DNA from 3 places in the Megasphaera sp. An286 genome. Region 1 is predicted to be linked to each of the others. Evidence: riboswitches for the same ligand, from Rfam matches in the RefSeq annotation. Region 1 holds a riboswitch; each other region holds the start of a gene.
The links. A riboswitch is a leader RNA that binds a small molecule or an ion and turns the genes downstream of it on or off. The one in region 1 is predicted to bind FMN.
Positions count from the first base shown of each region.

Region 2: another riboswitch for FMN. It lies ahead of ribD (bifunctional diaminohydroxyphosphoribosylaminopyrimidine deaminase/5-amino-6-(5-phosphoribosylamino)uracil reductase RibD); the one in region 1 lies ahead of B5F80_RS03660 (FGGY family carbohydrate kinase).
Region 3: another riboswitch for FMN. It lies ahead of B5F80_RS00165 (bifunctional 3,4-dihydroxy-2-butanone-4-phosphate synthase/GTP cyclohydrolase II); the one in region 1 lies ahead of B5F80_RS03660 (FGGY family carbohydrate kinase).

Region 1 is NZ_NFIY01000005.1:24,300-30,627, reverse strand. It holds gene mutY (A/G-specific adenine glycosylase) at 1-1,062, shown strand; gene B5F80_RS03675 (metallophosphoesterase) at 1,059-2,327, shown strand; gene B5F80_RS03670 (nucleoid-associated protein) at 2,351-3,352, shown strand; gene B5F80_RS03665 (LysR family transcriptional regulator) at 3,503-4,402, shown strand; FMN riboswitch at 4,532-4,668, shown strand; gene B5F80_RS03660 (FGGY family carbohydrate kinase) at 4,774-6,309, shown strand.
Region 2 is NZ_NFIY01000004.1:103,401-109,728, forward strand. It holds gene rlmN (23S rRNA (adenine(2503)-C(2))-methyltransferase RlmN) at 1-209, shown strand, start outside; gene B5F80_RS03375 (Stp1/IreP family PP2C-type Ser/Thr phosphatase) at 279-986, shown strand; gene pknB (Stk1 family PASTA domain-containing Ser/Thr kinase) at 1,026-2,951, shown strand; gene rsgA (ribosome small subunit-dependent GTPase A) at 2,965-3,822, shown strand; gene rpe (ribulose-phosphate 3-epimerase) at 3,825-4,469, shown strand; FMN riboswitch at 4,527-4,663, shown strand; gene ribD (bifunctional diaminohydroxyphosphoribosylaminopyrimidine deaminase/5-amino-6-(5-phosphoribosylamino)uracil reductase RibD) at 4,763-5,899, shown strand; gene B5F80_RS03400 (riboflavin synthase) at 5,880-6,328, shown strand, end outside.
Region 3 is NZ_NFIY01000001.1:41,650-47,977, reverse strand. It holds gene B5F80_RS00175 (septum formation initiator family protein) at 1-203, opposite strand, end outside; gene B5F80_RS00170 (FAD-binding oxidoreductase) at 368-1,771, shown strand; FMN riboswitch at 1,846-1,977, shown strand; gene B5F80_RS00165 (bifunctional 3,4-dihydroxy-2-butanone-4-phosphate synthase/GTP cyclohydrolase II) at 2,075-3,292, shown strand; gene B5F80_RS00160 (Crp/Fnr family transcriptional regulator) at 3,346-4,017, opposite strand; gene B5F80_RS00155 (4Fe-4S binding protein) at 4,143-4,874, shown strand; gene B5F80_RS00150 (Lrp/AsnC family transcriptional regulator) at 4,977-5,417, opposite strand; gene B5F80_RS00145 (FAD:protein FMN transferase) at 5,537-6,328, opposite strand, start outside.

The DNA.
Region 1 (6,328 bases):
ATGAAGGATAACGATATGAAGGACGGGGCCTTGTGGTCGCCGGTGCTGCTGCAATGGTTCGACGCCTACGGGCGGGACCTGCCGTGGCGGCGCGACGTGCCGCGGGACCCGTATAAGGTATGGGTGTCGGAAATCATGCTGCAGCAGACGAAGGTCGAAGCGGTGCGGCCCTATTACGACAGCTGGATGGACCGCTTTCCCGATATTCCCACGCTGGCGGCGGCCTCGCAGGACGACGTGCTGCGCCAATGGCAGGGGTTGGGGTACTACTCGCGGGCCCGCAATCTCCACGAGGCCGTGCGCGAGGTCGCGGCGTCGTACGGCGGAAAGGTGCCGAAGAATAAGAAGGATATACTGGCCTTGAAGGGCGTCGGAGACTACACGGCCGGGGCGATCCTGAGCATCGCCTACGGCGAGGCCGAGGCCGCCGTAGACGGCAACGTCCTGCGGGTCTTCGCCCGACTATATAATATAGACGGCAACATCTTGTCGGGGCCGGTGAAAAAAGAAATCACGGCCTTGGTGCAGGCTCAGATTCCCCAAGGCCGGGCCGGGGCGTTCAACGAAGCGCTGATGGATTTCGGGGCCATGATCTGCATTCCCAAGCATCCCCGCTGCGGCGAATGCCCCTTGGCCGATATATGCATGGCGAAGCGGGCCGGCCGGGAGCAGGAGCTGCCCGTGCGCATCGTAAAGAAAAAGGTGCCGACAGAGCCGGTAACGGTCGTCGTCGTAGAGGACAATGGACGCTGGCTCATCCACCGCCGGCCGCCGCAGGGCTTGCTGGCGTCGATGTGGGAATTTCCCAACGGGACGGATGGTTTGGACGGCGTGCGGCAGCTGACGGAAGGCGTCGGCGTGACGATTGCCGTCGACGATGAGCCCATAGGGACGCTGAAGCACGTCTTTTCCCATAAAATATGGCAGATGACTATTTACGAAGGCCGCCGGATTGGCGGGGAGCTTATGGAAAAGGAGGATTGGCAGTGGCTGCCGAGGCGCGACGTGACGTCGGTCCCCTGGGCGGGGCCTCACGGTAAAATCACTGCTATGGCGAGATGAAGGGACCCTTTTTTATCAACTTCATGATCATCATGTCGTGCATCTGCGTGTGCTCCGCCGTACTGTGGAACTACATCTACCGCCGCAGCCGCTGGCTGGCTCTGGTCGTCTTCGTGGCGGCGGCGACAGTTATCGCCGGCGCAGGCCTGTCTTACTACGGGAGGGTGTTTCCTGCTGTACAAGGGACTGCCGAGGGGATGCTCCTCATGTACGGCTCCCTGGGGGCTATCAGCTGGTTTTTCCTGTTTTTCCTGGCTTTTCCCGTCTTAGTCGTCGCCTCTGCCGCCGTCTTTATCGAGCGGCGTCTGCGGCGGCGAAAGCAGAAACGGCGCGGCGTGACGGCTATGCCGCCTGTACCGCCGGAAAAGGGGGAGGGACGGGGGATTACGCGGCGTTCCTTCCTGCGCGGCGCAGCAGCGGCTATTCCCGTAGCGGCAGCCGGTACGAGCGTGCTGGGGAATTTCGTCGGCGAGAGCTATCTGGCCGTAACCCGTCACGACCTGCACTATCCCGGCCTTCCGGACTACCTCGACGGCTATAAAATCGGCCAGATTTCCGACGTCCACCTGGGGCTGTTCGTCAGTCCCGAGCGGCTCCGCGAGGCTTTGGAGGCGCTGGCGGCGGAGGGAGTAAACCGCGTGGAAATTACGGGCGACCTCATCGACGAGCTGTCTCTCCTGCCGCAGTGCGGCGACGTGCTGCGGGAGATGGCGGCGAAATTTCCCGACGGCATAGATTACTGCTACGGCAATCACGAGTATTACCGCGGCCTTGAGGCGATTACGGCCTTGCTGGAAACGACACCGGTACGCATTTTGCGCAACAGCGCCGTAGAGGCGTCGGCCGGGCGGGGAGAGGGCTTGGCCGAACGGTCCGGCCAGGATGCCGCTCCCTTTTACGTTGCCGGCGTAGACTACAGCTTTGCCCGCGGCGACGAAGCCTTTACGGCCCAGCGGCGGGAGTACGTGGCTCATGCTTTGGACGGCGTGCCCGAATCGGCCTTCGTCGTCATGCTGGCGCATCATTCCGATTTCATCGACGAAGGCTTTGAACGGCGCATCCCCCTGACGATGTGCGGCCACACCCACGGCGCCCAGTTCGCCCTCATCGGGCCCGTCGTCGAATCCGTTGGCTTCAAGTACCTGCGCGGCATGTACCGCCAGGGCGGCTCATACGGCTACGTCAACCGCGGCACGGGCCATTGGCTGCCCTTCCGGGTATTCTGCTCCCGCGAGGCGACGGTCTTTACCCTGCATAAAGGATAAACAGGAGGAAACAACAGATACGTATGATGATACAAAAAGCGATTTTACATATATTGGATTTCAATACGAACATGTGCATCTTGTCGCAGAAGGACCTCGATTTCAGCAGCGACGTCGTGTACGAATATGTGGACAAGCGCATGAGCCGCATCCTGCAGGATGCAGGCCAGCAGACAGGCGTATTTTACGCGACGAGCTCCTATCAGGCTCTGCTGCAGCAGCTCGTCGGCGGCCAGATGGACTTCGACGAGTTCGCGTCCCAGACGGCGCGGCAGCTCTACGACATCTTGTTGCACTGCGACGGGCCGGCGTCGCTGGACGTCCTCGTCGTCGATTTCAATGACGACGCCGACGTGCGCTGCATCGGCGTACTCCTGCTGGACAACAAGACGGCCTATACTCATCAGATATTGGACGACGACGGGGCAGTGTACAACAAGCTCATCAAGCATTACGCCATCCTGCCCGGCGCGTCCCAGAAGATAGAGGCCTACGCTCTCATACACTGCGGCGATTTCTCCATCCGCTTCGTCGACAAGAAGCGGCAGATGGACGGGGAAGACGTCTATATCCTGCCGGAACGGCTCCTGCAGTGCACGTCGGTCATTTCGGCCAGGGACGCCGTCAAGCTGGTCAGCAAGATTGCCGCTAAGGTGGCTGAGGACCACGGCGGAAATACGGTGGAGGTCTTATCGAAGGCCAAGAATTACCTTGTCGAAAACGCCGAGACGGCCGAAGCCTTTTCGCCGCAGGATCTGGGGGCCGAGGTGTTCGCCGGTTCGCAGGCCATGCGGAATGAATTTGCCGCCCAGCTGGAGGAGGCCAAGCTGCCTGCTGACGTGCCCATCGCCAAGGCTTTTGCCGAACGGGCCGGCCGCAGCCACAAGATCAAGACCGATACGGGCATTGAAATCATCTTCCCGTCGGAATACATCGAAAACACGGATTACATCCAGTTTATCAACAATCCCGACGGCACCATTTCCATCGAATTGAAAAATATCGGCAAGATCATCAATAAATAAACGAGAGAGGGCTTTTTCCCATCGGGGAAAGGGCCCTTTTTCCTTGAGCTGCTCTACGATTGAATTTTATGGGGAAAAATGATACGATTACATATATTTTAAGAATGGCCTTTAACGTTCGAGAAACGTCTGCTGAAAGGGGAATAGGACATGGAACTGCGCGTGCTGAAGTATTTTTTAGTCGTTGCCAGAGAAGAGAATATTACGAAGGCGGCCAAGATGCTGCACATCACGCAGCCTACCTTGTCGCGCCAGCTCATGCAGATGGAGGAAGAGTTCGGCGTGTCCCTGTTCAAGCGCAGCAAGCACAGCATCATACTGACTGAGGAGGGCATGATACTGCGCCGCCGGGCCCAGGAGCTCGTCGACCTGGCCGAAAAGACGGCGAAGGAAGTGTCGCGGCAGGACGAGGTCATTTCCGGCGAAATCGCCATCGGCTGCGGCGAGACGAAGAATCTGGAGCCTATGGCCAAGGTCATGGCGGCCTTTCAGCAGGCCTATGGAGAGGTGCAGTTTACCTTGTATACGGGCATTGCCGACGACGTGAAGGAGCGCATCGAGCAGGGAACCCTCGATTTCGGACTACTCATTGAGCCCGTAGACGTGAGCAAGTACAGCTACCTGCGCATGCCTCTCAAGGACCGCTGGACCGTGCTGATGCGGCAGGATCATCCCATGGCGGCGAAGGAGGCCGTCGAGCCGCAGGATCTGGCCGGGCAGCGCCTCATCATGCCGGCCCGCTTGTCCGTAAAAAATCAGGTCGAAGCCTGGCTGGGGCGATGGCAGTCCGACGTGCGCCTGGCCGTGTACATGAATCTGTCGGCATACAACAAGATGGTCCTGACGGACAACGGCGTCGGCCTGGCCTTGGGGCTGGACTTCGACACGGTCTTGCCGGGCTTGTGCATGCGCCCTATGAAGCCGTTCATCGAAAACGGAAGCTACATGGTCTGGAAAAAGAACCAGTTCTTGTCGCCGCTGCTGGAACGGTTCATCGAATTTAGCGAAGCATATCTGCAGGAGCACTATGGAGCGCAGCGCGGCGAATAGGTCGTCGGCGTCTGGACAAGGCCGTTTCACCGGGCGGGCTTTGCTTTTGCCGTCGTCTTACTTGTTTTTTTCATTCCATCGTAGTATGATATATATGTAAAAAATACATAATATATTTACATTAATATATTTAGTCTTTGAGGCAAGGTGAGAAAGGGAAATCCTTTCAGAGTCCTGACCGGCGGTGACAGTCCGCAACCTCCTGAGGGAGCTGACCCGGCGAAATTCCGGGACCGACAGTATAGTCTGGATGAGAAAAGACTTCGGGCGCGGCGCAGGTGTGTTTGCCGTGCCGTTCTCAAGTGCGAAAAGGCTGGATGTATTCCGGCCTTTTTTTGATTTGCCGCAAGATAGAAGGGCAGGTAATGGATATGGAAAAGAAATATTATTTGGGATTTGACGCCGGGACGCAGAGCGTAAAGGTCGCCGTGTACAGCGAGGACATGGAATGCGTAGCTATGGATACGGCCAAGACGACGCTGTATTATCCTCATCCCGGCTGGGTGCAGATGGACGTAGACGAATATTACCGCCTCATCAAGCAGTGCATGGCGTCGTGCAGCCGCCAGCTGGAAGAAAAGGGGATTTCCCCGGCGGCGGTGCGGGCTATCATGGGCGACGGCATCATCTGCGGCATTGCCGGCATCGACGCCGAAGGAAACGCCGTGACGCCGTACGTCAATTATCTGGACAGCCGCACGGCCGACGACGTAGAAGGGCTGAAGGCCTTGAAGCTGGATATCTGGGCGGCCGAAACGGGCAACGCCGAGCCGAACGTCATGTTCCCGGCCATGTTTGCCCGCTGGTTCATGAAGCATATTCCGGCCTTTAAGGAAAAGGGCGTCAAGTTCGTCCACAACTGCCCGTACGTCCTCATGCATCTGGCCGGATTGCAGGGAGAAGACGCCTTTATCGACTGGGGCGCTATGTCCGGCTGGGGCCTGGGCTACAACGTCGTGACCAAGGAGTGGTCCGATGAGCAGCTTCGCATCCTGGGCATCGACAAGAAATACATGCCGCGCATCGTCAAGCCCTGGGACATTATTGGCCGTCTCTGCGAAGCCGACGCCCTGGAAACGGGCTTTCCCGCCGGCATTCCCATCTGCGCCGGCGCCGGCGATACGATGGAATCCATGATGGGCAGCGGCATTCTGGAAGCGGGCAAGGCCGTCGACGTAGCCGGCACGTGCGCTATGTTCTGCGCCGCTACGGACGGCATCATCCCCGAATTGTCCGTGCCGGGAAGCGGCCTCATCTTCAATTCGGGCACCTTGCCGGGGACGTATTTCTATTGGGGCATGGTGCGGACCGGCGGCCTGGCTCTGCGCTGGTTTAAGGACTCTGTCTGCCGCCGCGAAGACGACGAATACTACGCCGAGCTGGACAAATTAGCAGAACGCCATCCAGCAGGCTGCGACGGGGCGATGTTCATTCCCTACCTGACGGGCGGCAACGGTGATTTCCCCCATGTGCGCGGTACCTTCACGGGCCTGACACTCGACTCGGACCAGGGGGCGATGTGGCGCTGCGTCCTCGAAGGCATCGGCTACGATTACATGGAGGTCACCGACCGGTACCGGGCGGCAGGCATCGACTTGACGACGCTGACCATTACGGAAGGCGGCAGCCGTGACGATTTGTGGAATCAGATCAAGGCTGACATGCTGGACACGCAGGTATCGACGCTGCGCGTCGCCGGCGGGGCCGTGCCGACAAACTGCATCGTAGCCGCCTACGGAGCCGGCGATATTGCCGACCTCAAGCAGGCTCTCCAGCGGCAGCTCGCCGTTCACAAGACCTTTATGCCGAATAAGGACAACACGGCCATGTACAGGCGGCAATACGAACAAAGACGCCATATCTTGCAGGCCTTAAATGTCGGCGAAGGGCAAAAAAATGAATTGTGAAAAATTACATAATCTGGTA
Region 2 (6,328 bases), on a different contig from region 1:
AGCTGTTCAGCGGAAAAAATATCCTGATTAACGCCATTCCCATAAACGATAATTACGACGTCGGCCTGTATCGTCCGTCAGCAGGAGAAATCAATTCCTTTATTGCGTATTTGCAGAAACGCGGCATAAACGTCACGCTGCGCCGCGAAATGGGAAGCCAGATCCAGGCCGCCTGCGGGCAGCTGCGTATCAAGCGTGAAAACATTTGACATGTCCTAGGGAATATGATATGAATTATGTGTATGTAATAACAACGCACCGCGAGAGGACGTGAGACTTTGGGCACATACGGCGAATCACGAATCGGTCTGGTGCGCAAGGTAAATGAAGATTCTTTTTATATAAGCCGCGAACGAAACGTCTTGGCCGTCGCCGACGGCATGGGCGGGTACGTCGGCGGCGAAATAGCCAGCAAGACGGCCGTAGAAGCCATCGCCTATTATTTTAAGAACTTTACCTTTGCCGCGCCAGTACAACTGGAAAAAGCCATTCAATACGCAAATTCCTGCATTATCAGCAAGACGATGATCGACCCGTCGCTGGAAGGCATGGGAACGACCATATCTCTCGTAACCCTGGCCAAGCAGCACGCCTTTTGGGGTCACGTCGGCGACAGCCGCATTTACTTGTACCGCGGCGGCCGGCTGCAGCAAATATCCGTAGACCATACGATCGTCCAGGAGCTGCTGGAACGGCATAAAATCACGTCAGAAGAGCTGCAGAACCACCCGCAGCGCCACGTCCTGACCCGCGCCGTCGGCGTCGATAAGACGCTGCTTGTAGACAGCGGCGCCTTTGCCGTAGAGCGGGGAGACCGGATACTCATTTGCTCCGACGGCCTGACGTCGTTTTTGGACGAGCAGGTCCTGCGCGACGCCGTCGGCGATTACAGCCGCAGTGAACGCGATATTATCAACGATCTTTTTGCCCAGGTATACGATAACGGCGCAAAAGACAATGTTACTGCAATTTTAACAACCATATAATCGGGATTGACTACTATGAAAGTGGTGGAGAATCTAAAAATGATTGGTCATATATTAGACAACAGATACAAGATATTGGAGGAAGTAGGCACCGGCGGCATGGCCGTCGTCTACAAGGCCCAGGATATTTTGCTGGACCGTATCGTCGCCGTCAAGATCCTTCTCGCAAAATACGGAGACGACCACGATTTCGTCGTCCGGTTCCGTCAGGAAGCGCAGGCGGCGGCCAAGCTGTCCCATCCCAATATCGTAAATATATATGATGTTGGTTATGACGAAAATGTGCATTACATCGTCATGGAATACGTCCGCGGCGAAACGCTGAAGGAATATATTGAAAAGCACGGCCATCTGCCGATCAATACGTCCATACAGATTACCTTCGATATCGGCGAGGCTTTGGAAAATGCCCATAAAAACGGCATCGTCCACTGCGACATCAAGCCCCATAACATCCTGGTGACTGAAACGGGACGCATCAAAGTCGCCGACTTTGGCATCGCCAGAGCTATAAATTCCAGCGCGACCAACAAGGATGACCACGCCGTGCTGGGCTCCGTCCATTATTTTTCGCCGGAACAGGCCAGCGGCGGCCCCGTAGACGAACGGACGGATATCTATTCCCTGGGCGTCGTCATGTACGAGATGATGACCGGCGTCGTGCCCTTCGAAGGCGAGACGGCGATCAGCGTCGCTTTGCAGCACGTACAGGATGATATTCCCTTGCCGACGAAGTATAACCGCCGCATTCCCCGACTGGTGGAACAGTGTATTTTAAAGGCCATGGCCAAGAATCCCGACGACCGGTTCCAGTCGATTGCCGAAATGATGTCGGAGCTTCGCTTGTCCCAGGGATTCGTCAATACCAATAAAGGGGCTATGCCGATTATCAAAAATAATTTTGCGACTCAGAAGATTCCGCCGCTGAAATCGCCGGAAGAGGAGCAGAAGAAAAATATCTTTTCCCGCATGCTCGATTCCATCAGCAGCCATTCGAAAAAATCCATTATCATCGGTATGCTTGGCGTCTTTGTCGTCGCGTTTATGTGGGCTTTCTTTTCCTTCGGCAATTTCTGGAGCACCCAGGATATTACCGTTCCCGACGTAACGGGCAAGCAGGTGGAAATCGCCAAGGAAATACTGTCCAAGGAACACCTCAACGTTTCGGTCAACGAAATAGAAAGCGACGAAGTACCAGTCGGCGAGGTCATTACCCAGACGCCGTCGGGAGGGGCCGTCGTCAAGGAAAACCGGACTATTTACCTGACCGTCAGCAAGGGCAATCAAGGCTCGGAAGTCCTCATGCCCGACCTGCGGGACCTGACGCTGGATGAAGCGAAGAAAAAGCTGTCTGAAATCGGCCTGACCATCGGCTCCGTCCATTACGCCGAAAGCGAAAAATATGAAAACGGCAAGATCATCAGCCAAAGCCCGGCCTCGCCGCGCAAGGTAGCGAAGGGCTCGTCGGTCGACGTCATTATCTGCCGCAAGGCCGAAAAGAAGAATGACGCTAAAAACGGACAGGATGCGCCGACCGTCAGCGGCATGACCTTGGATACGGCTATGAAGACCTTGGAAAACGCCGGATATATCGTCGGCAACGTGACCAATCTGGATGCGTCCAAGGACAACGCCCTAGCTAAGGTTGTCAAACAAAGTCCGCGCAGCGGCAACGTCGTCGATTTGACCGTCGAATACGGCACGGCGGCAGCCGTCCCCGACGGCAGCGCCAATAATCAGGAACCGGCCGGCACGCCTCATTACGGCACGGTGAATATCAGCGTTCCTTCCGGCGCGTCGAGTCAGCACGTGCAGATCGTCGTGACGGACGACAACGGTACCCGTGTCGTCTATGACAAGAACCAGTCCGGCGGCGACAGCATTACTAAAAATATCAGCGGCGTAGGCAAGACTCGCGTCAAGGTATATATCAACAATTCGTTAGTACAGGATCAGTACATTTAATTGAAGGAGGATCATGACTACAGGCCGCGTTATAAAAAATTACAACGGATATTACTACGTAGATATCGGCGCCGGACAGCTCGTCGAATGCCGTCGCCGGGGAAAGGTCAAGGCGAAGATACTCGTCGGAGATGAGCTGGAAATTACGGAATTAGGCGGCGGAAAGGGCGTTGTCGAAAAGCAGCTGCCGCGGCGGAACAGCCTCCGCCGCCCGGCTGTGGCCAACATCGATCAGATGTTTGTCATCATGGCGGCGCAATCGCCGGATCCCAATCAGTTTCTCGTCGACAAGCTGCTCATGACCTGCGAATACGGCGGCGTTCATCCGAAGCTGTGCTTTAACAAGTGCGATTTAGACCGTGAAACAGCGGAAGCTTATAAAGCCTTTTATGAAACCTGCGGCTATGATGTCTATCTTGTGTCTGCCGTTACCGGCGAAGGGCTGGACTCCATCAAGGCTTTGCTTCCTCATAAGATGACCGTATTTGCCGGGCCGTCCGGCGTCGGGAAGTCGAGCCTGCTGTCTCAGATTTTAGGGCGGGACCTGTCTGTCGGCTCAGTCAGCGAAAAAATAAAGCGGGGCCGCCATACGACGAGGCACTCGGAAATCATGCAGCTGGAAGGCGATACGTATGTCATCGATACGCCGGGATTCAGTTCGCTGGAATTCGAACATCTCGACAAAGGGGAGGTCTTCGCCTTATTTCCTGACATGACGCCTTACGGCGGACGCTGCCGCTTTTCGTCATGCCTCCACTTGTCGGAGCCGGACTGCCCCGTAAAGGATGCCGTTGCCGAAGGCAAGATACAGAAAGAACGGTATGAAACGTACTGCAAAATCGTCAATTCTATTCTCGAAAGGAACCGATAGGTATGATACACATTTGTCCTTCTATTTTGTCCGCCGATTTTTCCCGGCTGGCTGAAGAAATTAAAGACGTAGAATCAAAGGGAGCAGACTGCATCCATCTCGATATGATGGACGGCCATTTCGTGCCGAACCTGACGTTCGGCGTGCCGATCATCGCCGCCTTGCGGAAGCACGTTTCCATTCCCTTCGACGCCCATTTGATGGTCGAACATCCCGACGTATACGTAGACGGCCTGGCAAAAGCCGGCGTGCAGTACGTTACAGTCCATCAGGAAGCGTGTCCTCACCTGGACAGCACGCTGCAGCATATCCGCAGCGCCGGCATGAAGTGCGGCGTTGCCTTGAATCCGGCTACGCCCGTATCGTCTTTATCCTGCGTGGCGGCGCAGCTCGATATGATCCTCATCATGAGCGTCAATCCCGGTTTCGGCGGCCAGAAATTCATTCCTTATTCGCTGGATAAAATCCGTGAAGCCAGGGCGCTGCTCGATTCCGTCGGCAACACGGAAGCCGTCGTAGAAGTAGACGGCGGCGTCAACGCCGATACAGTACAGGCGGTCAAGGAAGCCGGCGCTACCTTCCTCGTTGCGGGAAGCGCCGTATTTGGAGCGGCAGACCGGGCTGCAGCCATCGCCGCGCTGCGGTAAGAAGTCTGTACTTGTATTTCTATCCCTTATGTGCTAAAATCATAGGTGGATATGAATAATAGTCTTTGGGGCAAGGTGAGAAAGGGCAGCTTTCAATTCCTGACCGGCGGTATAGTCCGCTAGCCTGGCGTAAGCGGGGCTGAACCGATGCGATTTCGGTACCGACAGTATAGTCTGGATGGGAAAAGACGACGTTTCGTTTATTTTTGTTGTGCGCAAAAGGCTATTGGGTTTCCATACCCGTAGCCTTTTTATTTTTTATAACAAAATCTATCAGGAAAGGAATGACAGATTTGGAACCGGTAGATTATATGAGAAAAGCCCTGGAGCTGGCAAAGCTGGCCTTAGGGTATACAACGCCGAATCCGGCCGTCGGCTGCGTCATCGTAAAAGACGGTGAAATCGTCGGCACGGGCTACCATCGCCAGGCCGGCACGCCCCATGCGGAAGTATGGGCCCTGCGCGAAGCCGGCGACAAGGCAAAGGGCGCGACGGTATACGTTACGCTGGAACCCTGCGCGCATTACGGGCGGACGCCGCCCTGCGCCCGCACGCTCGTGGAAAAGGGAGTCGGCAAGGTCGTCATCGCCATGCTGGATCCCAACCCTCTCGTAGCGGGAAAGGGAGCGGCCATTCTCCGGCAGGCCGGCATACCTGTCGAAATCGGGCTGCTTTCCAAGGAAGCCGCTCAGCTGAACGAAGTATTCATTAAAAATATGATGGTGCAGAAGCCGTTTATCGCCGTCAAAATAGCGCAGAGCCTCGACGGCTGCATCGCCTCGCGGACGGGAAAATCCCAGTGGATTACGAATCAATGGGCCCGCAATTACGGCCACTACCTGCGCTCTATCTACGACGGCATCCTCGTCGGCATCAATACGGTCAAGCTCGACAATCCGCTGCTGACCTGCCGCATCCGCCGCGAAGCCCACGACGAACCGCACCAGCCGGTACGCATCATCATGGATTCGCAGGGGCATATTCCCCTCAATTCCCTCGTCCTGACGGATAAGACGTCGCCGACCATCGTCGTGACGACGTCCCTCTGCCCGGTAGAAAAGATGAGAGAATTGAAAAACATGGGCGTCACCGTCCTGCTGGCTCCGCTGAACAAGGATCGCCACATCGATTTGCCTGCCGCCCTGGACTTGCTGTACAAGCAGGGGTTGCAGAGCATCCTCGTCGAAGGGGGCAGCAAGATTCAGGGAACCTTCTTCGACCACAAGCTCGTCGATAAGATATACGCCTTTATCGGCGACAAAGTCATCGGCGGCGAACAGGCCCTGTCGTCTGTCGGCGGCCACGGCGTCGATTCCCTCGACGAATGCCTGCCCCTGTCTTACGATTCGGTCGAGCTGCACGACGGCAATATTTTGATTACAGCGTATAATGCGAACAGGGAGGGAGCTTATGTTCACTGGCATCATTGAGGAATTGGGCACCGTCGGCCAGATGGACCGCCGTCCCGACTCGATAAAGCTGACGATTCAGGCCCGTAAGGTACTGGAAGGGACGCAGCTCGGCGACAGCATCGCCGTCAACGGCGTCTGCCTGACGGTGACCTCCATGACGGATTCGTCCTTCACGGCCGACGTCATGCACGAAACGATGCGCCGTTCGTCCCTGAGCGACATCAAGAGCGGCTCGAAGGTCAATTTGGAACGGGCTATGCAGGTCGGCGGCAGGCTGGGCGGCCACATCGTCAGCGGCCATATCGACGGCGTCGGCCATATCGCCCGCATCGCCGCCGACGGCATCGCCCGGGTCATTACGATTTCCATTCCCAAGGACATGGAGCCGTTCATCGTCGAAAAGGGCTCTATCGCTATCGACGGCATCAGCCTGACCGTCGTTTCCGT
Region 3 (6,328 bases), on a different contig from region 1:
AAGGCCTGCTCCTGCTGCAGCGTCCGCTTCATGTCCTCGTGGATCTGCCACATCTGATACATGCGCAGGCACAAGAAGACTCCTCCGACCAGCAGTATGAGAAGGACGATGCCCTTGTACAGCGTCATCCCCTTCTTTTTTTTCGTACGCCGCCGGCGCACCGTCCCGGTACGTCGGAGCCGCCCATCCCGTTTTTCCGTCATGATTCCGCTCCTTTAATGTAGGCACTGCAACATGCATGCTATAAGTATACCTTCATTTTCACGTAAGATAAAGTTTTTTCTCGATTTAATACGGCCCACTTTCGCAAACGCCGCTGATATTATATAATAGAACGTAAACTATGAAGAAACAGAGGTCTTTGCTCATGAGATATGAACCGATTACTCCTGAAATTTTAAAAAAACTGCAGACTGCCGTCGGCCCTAAAAACGTCACGACAGATCCGGATAAAATGCAGCCCTACTCCCACGACGAAGTGACCGACCCAGCGTACCACCACATGCCCGAAGCCGTCGTCTTTGCCGAAACGGCCGAGCAGGTCGCCGCTGTCGTCCAGCTGGCCAACGACTATCATTTTCCCGTCGTGCCCCGCGGGGCCGGTACAGGGCTGGCCTGCGGCGCCGTGCCCATTTACGGCGGCGTCGTCCTGTCCCTGGAAAAAATGAACCGCATTCTGGAAATTAACGAAGACGCCTTATACGCCGTCGTAGAACCGGGCGTCCGCACGTCGGACCTGCAGGACGCAGCCGAAGCCAAGGGTCTGTTCTACGCCGGCGACCCCTGCAGCGGCGACTCCTGCTTTATCGGCGGCAATATCGCCACCAACGCCGGCGGCAACCGGGCTGTCAAATACGGTACGACGCGCCATCAGGTATACGACGTGGAAATCGTCAATCCGACGGGCCGCATCGTCCAGCTCGGCGCACGCCTGCAGAAGCAATCGACAGGCTACTGCCTCGAGCAGCTGGTCATCGGCTCGGAAGGCACGCTGGGCATCATCACCAAGGCGACGGTCAAGCTCCTGCCGAAGCCTAAATACGCCCTCGATCTGCTGGCCGTTTTCGATTCGCCGGAACAAGCCATCGGCGCCGTCGGAGCCATTTTAAAGCAAGGCATCGTCCCGACCTGCGTCGAATACATGGACAATATTACGATCCGATCGGTAGAAAAATATCTCCATGAAAAGCTGCAGGGCAGCGATTCGGGCAATTACCTCATCGTCGAAGTCGAAGGCATCAATGACGACGACCTGGACGACAAGGCCGTCGCCTTAGACGAGCTCTGCACGCAGCACGGCGCGTCGTCGGTCCTCGTCGCCGACCACAATAAAATCTGGCAGGCCCGCAAGGCCTTTGCCGAGGCAGTCCGCGCCGAAAGTCTCATCGTCAGCAAAGAAGACGTCGTCGTCCCCGTCGACCAGGAACCGCTCCTGCTGGCGGAAATTCTCCGCCTGGCCGGCAAATACGGCCTGATCACCCGCATTGCCAGCCACGCCGGCGACGGCAACATCCATCTCAACATCTTAAAGCCCGACGATACGCCCTACGAAGACTGGGCCCGCCGGGTCGAACAAAACCAGCAGGAGCTGTACGCCTTCATCTACGCCCACGGCGGCCGCTTATCGGGCGAGCACGGCATCGGCTTTAAGCGGAAGCATTTGATGGAAGAATTTACCAATCCCGACGAGCTGGCCATGATGAAAGCTATCAAAAAAGCCCTGGACCCCAACAATATCCTCAATCCGGGCAAAATATTCGACATAGAATAGGCCTGTCCCAGCCCGGCCGGCCGCGGCGGCTCTTGCCAAGGATAGCCATTCTGTGTATAATGATTCATGTAGTCATATATCTTCAGGGCAGGGTGAAATTCCCGATCGGCGGTATAGTCCGCGAACGCTACGGCGTAGGAGCCATGTGCTCGTGATTTGGTGCAATTCCAAAACCGACAGTATAGTCTGGATGGAAGAAGATACGATGAAGCTGCCGCCGCGCAGCTTGTGTTGTGTTGACCAAAAAGCCCTGACGCTGCTGAACAGACCGTCAGGGCTTTATCATATTCAGGAGGTTTTATTGTGGCAAAGGAAAACAGAAAATTCAATACCGTAGAAGAAGCAATCGAAGAATTGCAAGCCGGGCACATCATCATCGTCACCGACGACCCGGATAGAGAAAATGAAGGCGACTTTATCTGCGCCGCCCAGTACTGCACGACAGAAAACATGAACTTCATGGCGACCCACGGCAAGGGCCTCATCTGCATGCCCATGAGCATCGAATACGCCCGTAAGCTCGGCCTGCCGCCGATGGTAAGCGACAATACGGACAATCACGAAACGGCCTTCACCGTCTCCATCGACCACGTCGATACGACGACGGGTATTTCCGCCGTAGAACGGGCGCTGACGGCCCGCAAATGCACGGAAGAAACGGCCCGTCCCGAAGACTTCCGCCGTCCCGGCCATAACTTCCCCTTGATCGCCAAGCGCGGCGGCGTCCTGGCCCGCAACGGCCATACGGAAGCGACGGTCGACCTCATGCGCCTTGCCGGACTGAAGCAAGTCGGCCTGTGCTGCGAAATCATGGCCGACGACGGCACGATGATGCAGACACCGCAGCTGTGGGAATTGGCCGACAAGTACAATTTAAAATTCATCACCATTCACGACCTGCAGAACTACTGCCGCCGCCACGACAAGCACGTCGTCCGCGAAGCCGTCGCTAAAATGCCGACGAAATTCGGCGAATTCAAGATTTACGGCTACGTCAACGACTTGACGGGCGAACACCACGTCGCCCTCGTCAAAGGCGACATCGGCGACGGCAAAAACCTGCTCTGCCGCGTCCACTCCGAATGCCTGACGGGCGACGTATTCGGTTCGTGCCGCTGCGACTGCGGCGAACAGCTGGCCGCCGCCATGACCCAGATCAACGCCGAAGGCCGGGGCATTCTCCTCTACATGCGCCAGGAAGGCCGGGGCATCGGCCTCATCAACAAGCTGAAGGCCTACGTCCTCCAGGAACAGGGCTACGACACCGTAGAAGCCAATGAAAAACTGGGCTTTGCGCCGGACCTGCGCGAATATTGGATAGGCGCTCAGATTCTGCAGGATTTGGGAGCCAAAGAACTGCGCCTGCTGACGAACAACCCGGAAAAAATCTACGGCCTCGAAGGCTTCGGCGTAGAAATCGTAGAACGCGTGCCGATTGAAATGAAGCCCCAGGAGTTCGACGAATTCTACTTGGAAACGAAAAAACATAAGATGGGACACATTCTCCCCCATTTGCGCTGATACGCGCCGATAAAGGGAGCCGCATCGGATTTCGCCGACGCGGCTCCTTTTCGTTACGCCCGTTGTTCCTTCAATATGAATTGATCCTTATGATATTCGATAAGGCCCTCTTTTTTCATCCGGCTCAGCTCTGCTGACATGGCGCTCCGGTCGACAGAGAGGAAATCGGCCAGCTGCTGCCGGTTAAAGGGCAGCGTAAACGACGGCGCTCCCTGCCGCAGCGCTTCTTCCGACAAATAAAACATGAGCTTCTGCCGCGTCGACCGCTGCGACATATAGCGGATTTTCTGGGTGAGCTCCATATTGCGCCGGGCCATGATCGCCAGAAGATTTAAAGCTACCCGTTCCTGAGACTTCGTCAAAACTTGTCCGGCGTGGATGATGCTGTTCACGTTGATAAATAAGACTTCCGTCGGCTCTACTGCGACGACATCTACTGTCGACGACGCGTCGGGAATACAGGCAAAGGCTTCGCCGAATAAGCTGCCTGGGCGCATCTGCGACAAGATATTCCGGTTTCCCCAATAGTCTTCCTGCAGGATGTGGACCATGCCGGACAAGACGATGCCGATTTGCCCGATAGGATCGCCGGCATACCAGATAAAATTTCCCTTGGCGTAGGTCCGTTTATATGCCTTCATGCCGTCTAATATCTTGCTGATTTCTTCCGCCGGGATGCCGGCGAACAGCTCGGAATGCTGTATGACAGGTAAAAAAGAATTCAAATTCATCCACCTCGTTGTAAAAACAACAGATTTTTCCCTCGCGCCATAGTATACTTTCATCATAACGCAGCGCCGCCTAACACGGCGCTGCCTGCCAATACGATACCTAATGGGAGGAATACTATATGATTCGAAGAATTATTCAGATAGACGCGGAAAAATGCAACGGCTGCGGCGCCTGCGCGGCGGCCTGCCACGAAGGAGCCATCGCCATGGTAGACGGAAAAGCCCGTCTCATGCGCGACGATTACTGCGACGGATTAGGCGACTGCCTGCCCCACTGCCCGACAAACGCCATCACCTTCGTAGAGCGCGAAGCCGCCCCCTATGACGAAGCTGCCGTAAAGGCCAATATGAAAACAAAAGGCTTAGAATATAAGGGCAGATGTCCTGGCAGCCAGGCCCGCACCCTTTCTCACAGCTGCCCCGGCCAGGCGGCTAAATCCCTGCAGGCCTCTACAGCAGTTTCCAGCACGCCGGCATCGAACCAATCACAGCTGCGCCAATGGCCCGTGCAAATCAAGCTCGCGCCGGTCAAAGCGGACTATTTCGACGGAGCCCATCTGCTCATCGCCGCAGACTGCACAGCTTATGCCTACGCCCGGTTCCACGAGGATTTCATCTGCAATAAAATCACCCTTATCGGCTGCCCTAAATTGGACAGCGTCGACTATTCTGAAAAATTGACGGAAATCATCAGGCAGAACGATATCAAGGACGTCGTCATCGTCCGCATGGAAGTCCCCTGCTGCGGCGGCTTGGAAATGGCTGCAAAGAAAGCCCTTCAGCAGAGCGGCAAGTTCATTCCCTGGCAGGTCAAGACCCTTACGATCGACGGCCGCATCAAGGAAGACTGATGTTCTGGCTTAAAGCAATTCCCCGCCCTTTATATTGTAAAAAAAGAAGCTTACCTTTCATAGGATAAGCTTCTTTTTTATGGAGAGAAACTTCGTACCGCCTTATACGTTCCATTCTTCTTTCAGCGTAGATAAGCACATGAAAGTCTGAGACGACGAAACCGTCGGGATTTCATTCAACTCTTCCATAAGGAATTTTTCTAAATCGTCAGGAGTTTTTACCAATACTTTCAAGAGGTAATCAAAGGCCCCCACTACGTGATGGCACTCCAAGACCTGAGGGAACTGGACGACCTTTTCCCGGAATTCTTCGACGTCGCCGGACCGTTCCATATTAACCATAATAAAAGCCGTGACGTTGTATCCCGTCTTACGGCGGCTGATTTTTGCGCCATATCCTTCAATGATACCGGCGTGTTCCATTTTTCTGATTCGTTCTGCTACAGCCGGTATGGACAAACCGACAACTTTGCTGATTTCCGTAGCAGAAGCTTTTCCGTTTCGCTTCAAAATTGTCAAAATTTTGTCATCAATGTGATCCATATGTCGTTACCATCCTCTACAAATATTTATAGTTATATTATCTTACATTTTGAAGAAAAAGTAAATATTATTCAAGAAAATACTTCCGTTCCGCTTAAAATTTTACATGTAGGGGATAGTTATTCAGCTATACGAAAGTCGGCATTCATGTCGGAAAAACGGCTGCGGAACCCGTCGGTCATGTAAATCGTTCCATCGGTTCCCGTAATTTCGCATTCTACGCCGTCCATGCCGTCGATAAAAGCCAATCCCTTCTGCGGGCCTAACACAAAGACAACTGTCGTCAAGATATCGCTGAGCATTCCTGCATGCTCCACGTCTCCGTCGATGACGATAGAGTCGCTCATGACGCCCGAATCGGCGGGATATCCCGTGACGGGATCAAAAATATGGTGATACCGCTTTCCATCCTGAATGAAGTACCGTTCATAATCGCCAGACGTCGACAAGGCCTGGTTTTCTATGCTTACGATGCCCAGGTATTCGCCATCTTTATCCGAACGGGGGTGCTTCATGCCGATGTTCCAGGCTTTGCCCTTGCTCGTCTTGCCGACGGCGTACATAGAGCTGGCGCCCATATTGATCAGTCCGCTTTCAATATGATGGGCTTCGTAAATCTTGCGGACCTCATCGACGGCATAGCCTTTGGCGACGCCGCCCAGGTCGATGGACATGCCGGCCTTGGCCAGCATGACGCTGTGGTCTTCCGGACGAAGGAGGATATCCTTATAGTTGACGCGCTGCATCGCTTCGGCCAGCTCTCCTGCTTCCGGAACGTGCTGATGTTCCGTCCCGATCTGCCAGAGATTGGTAATAATGCCGACGGTAATATCCCACTCGCCGCTGCTCCGTTCTGAAAAGCCCTTGGCAAAGGAAATCATCTCGTATACCGCCGGGTCTACCTGCACGTA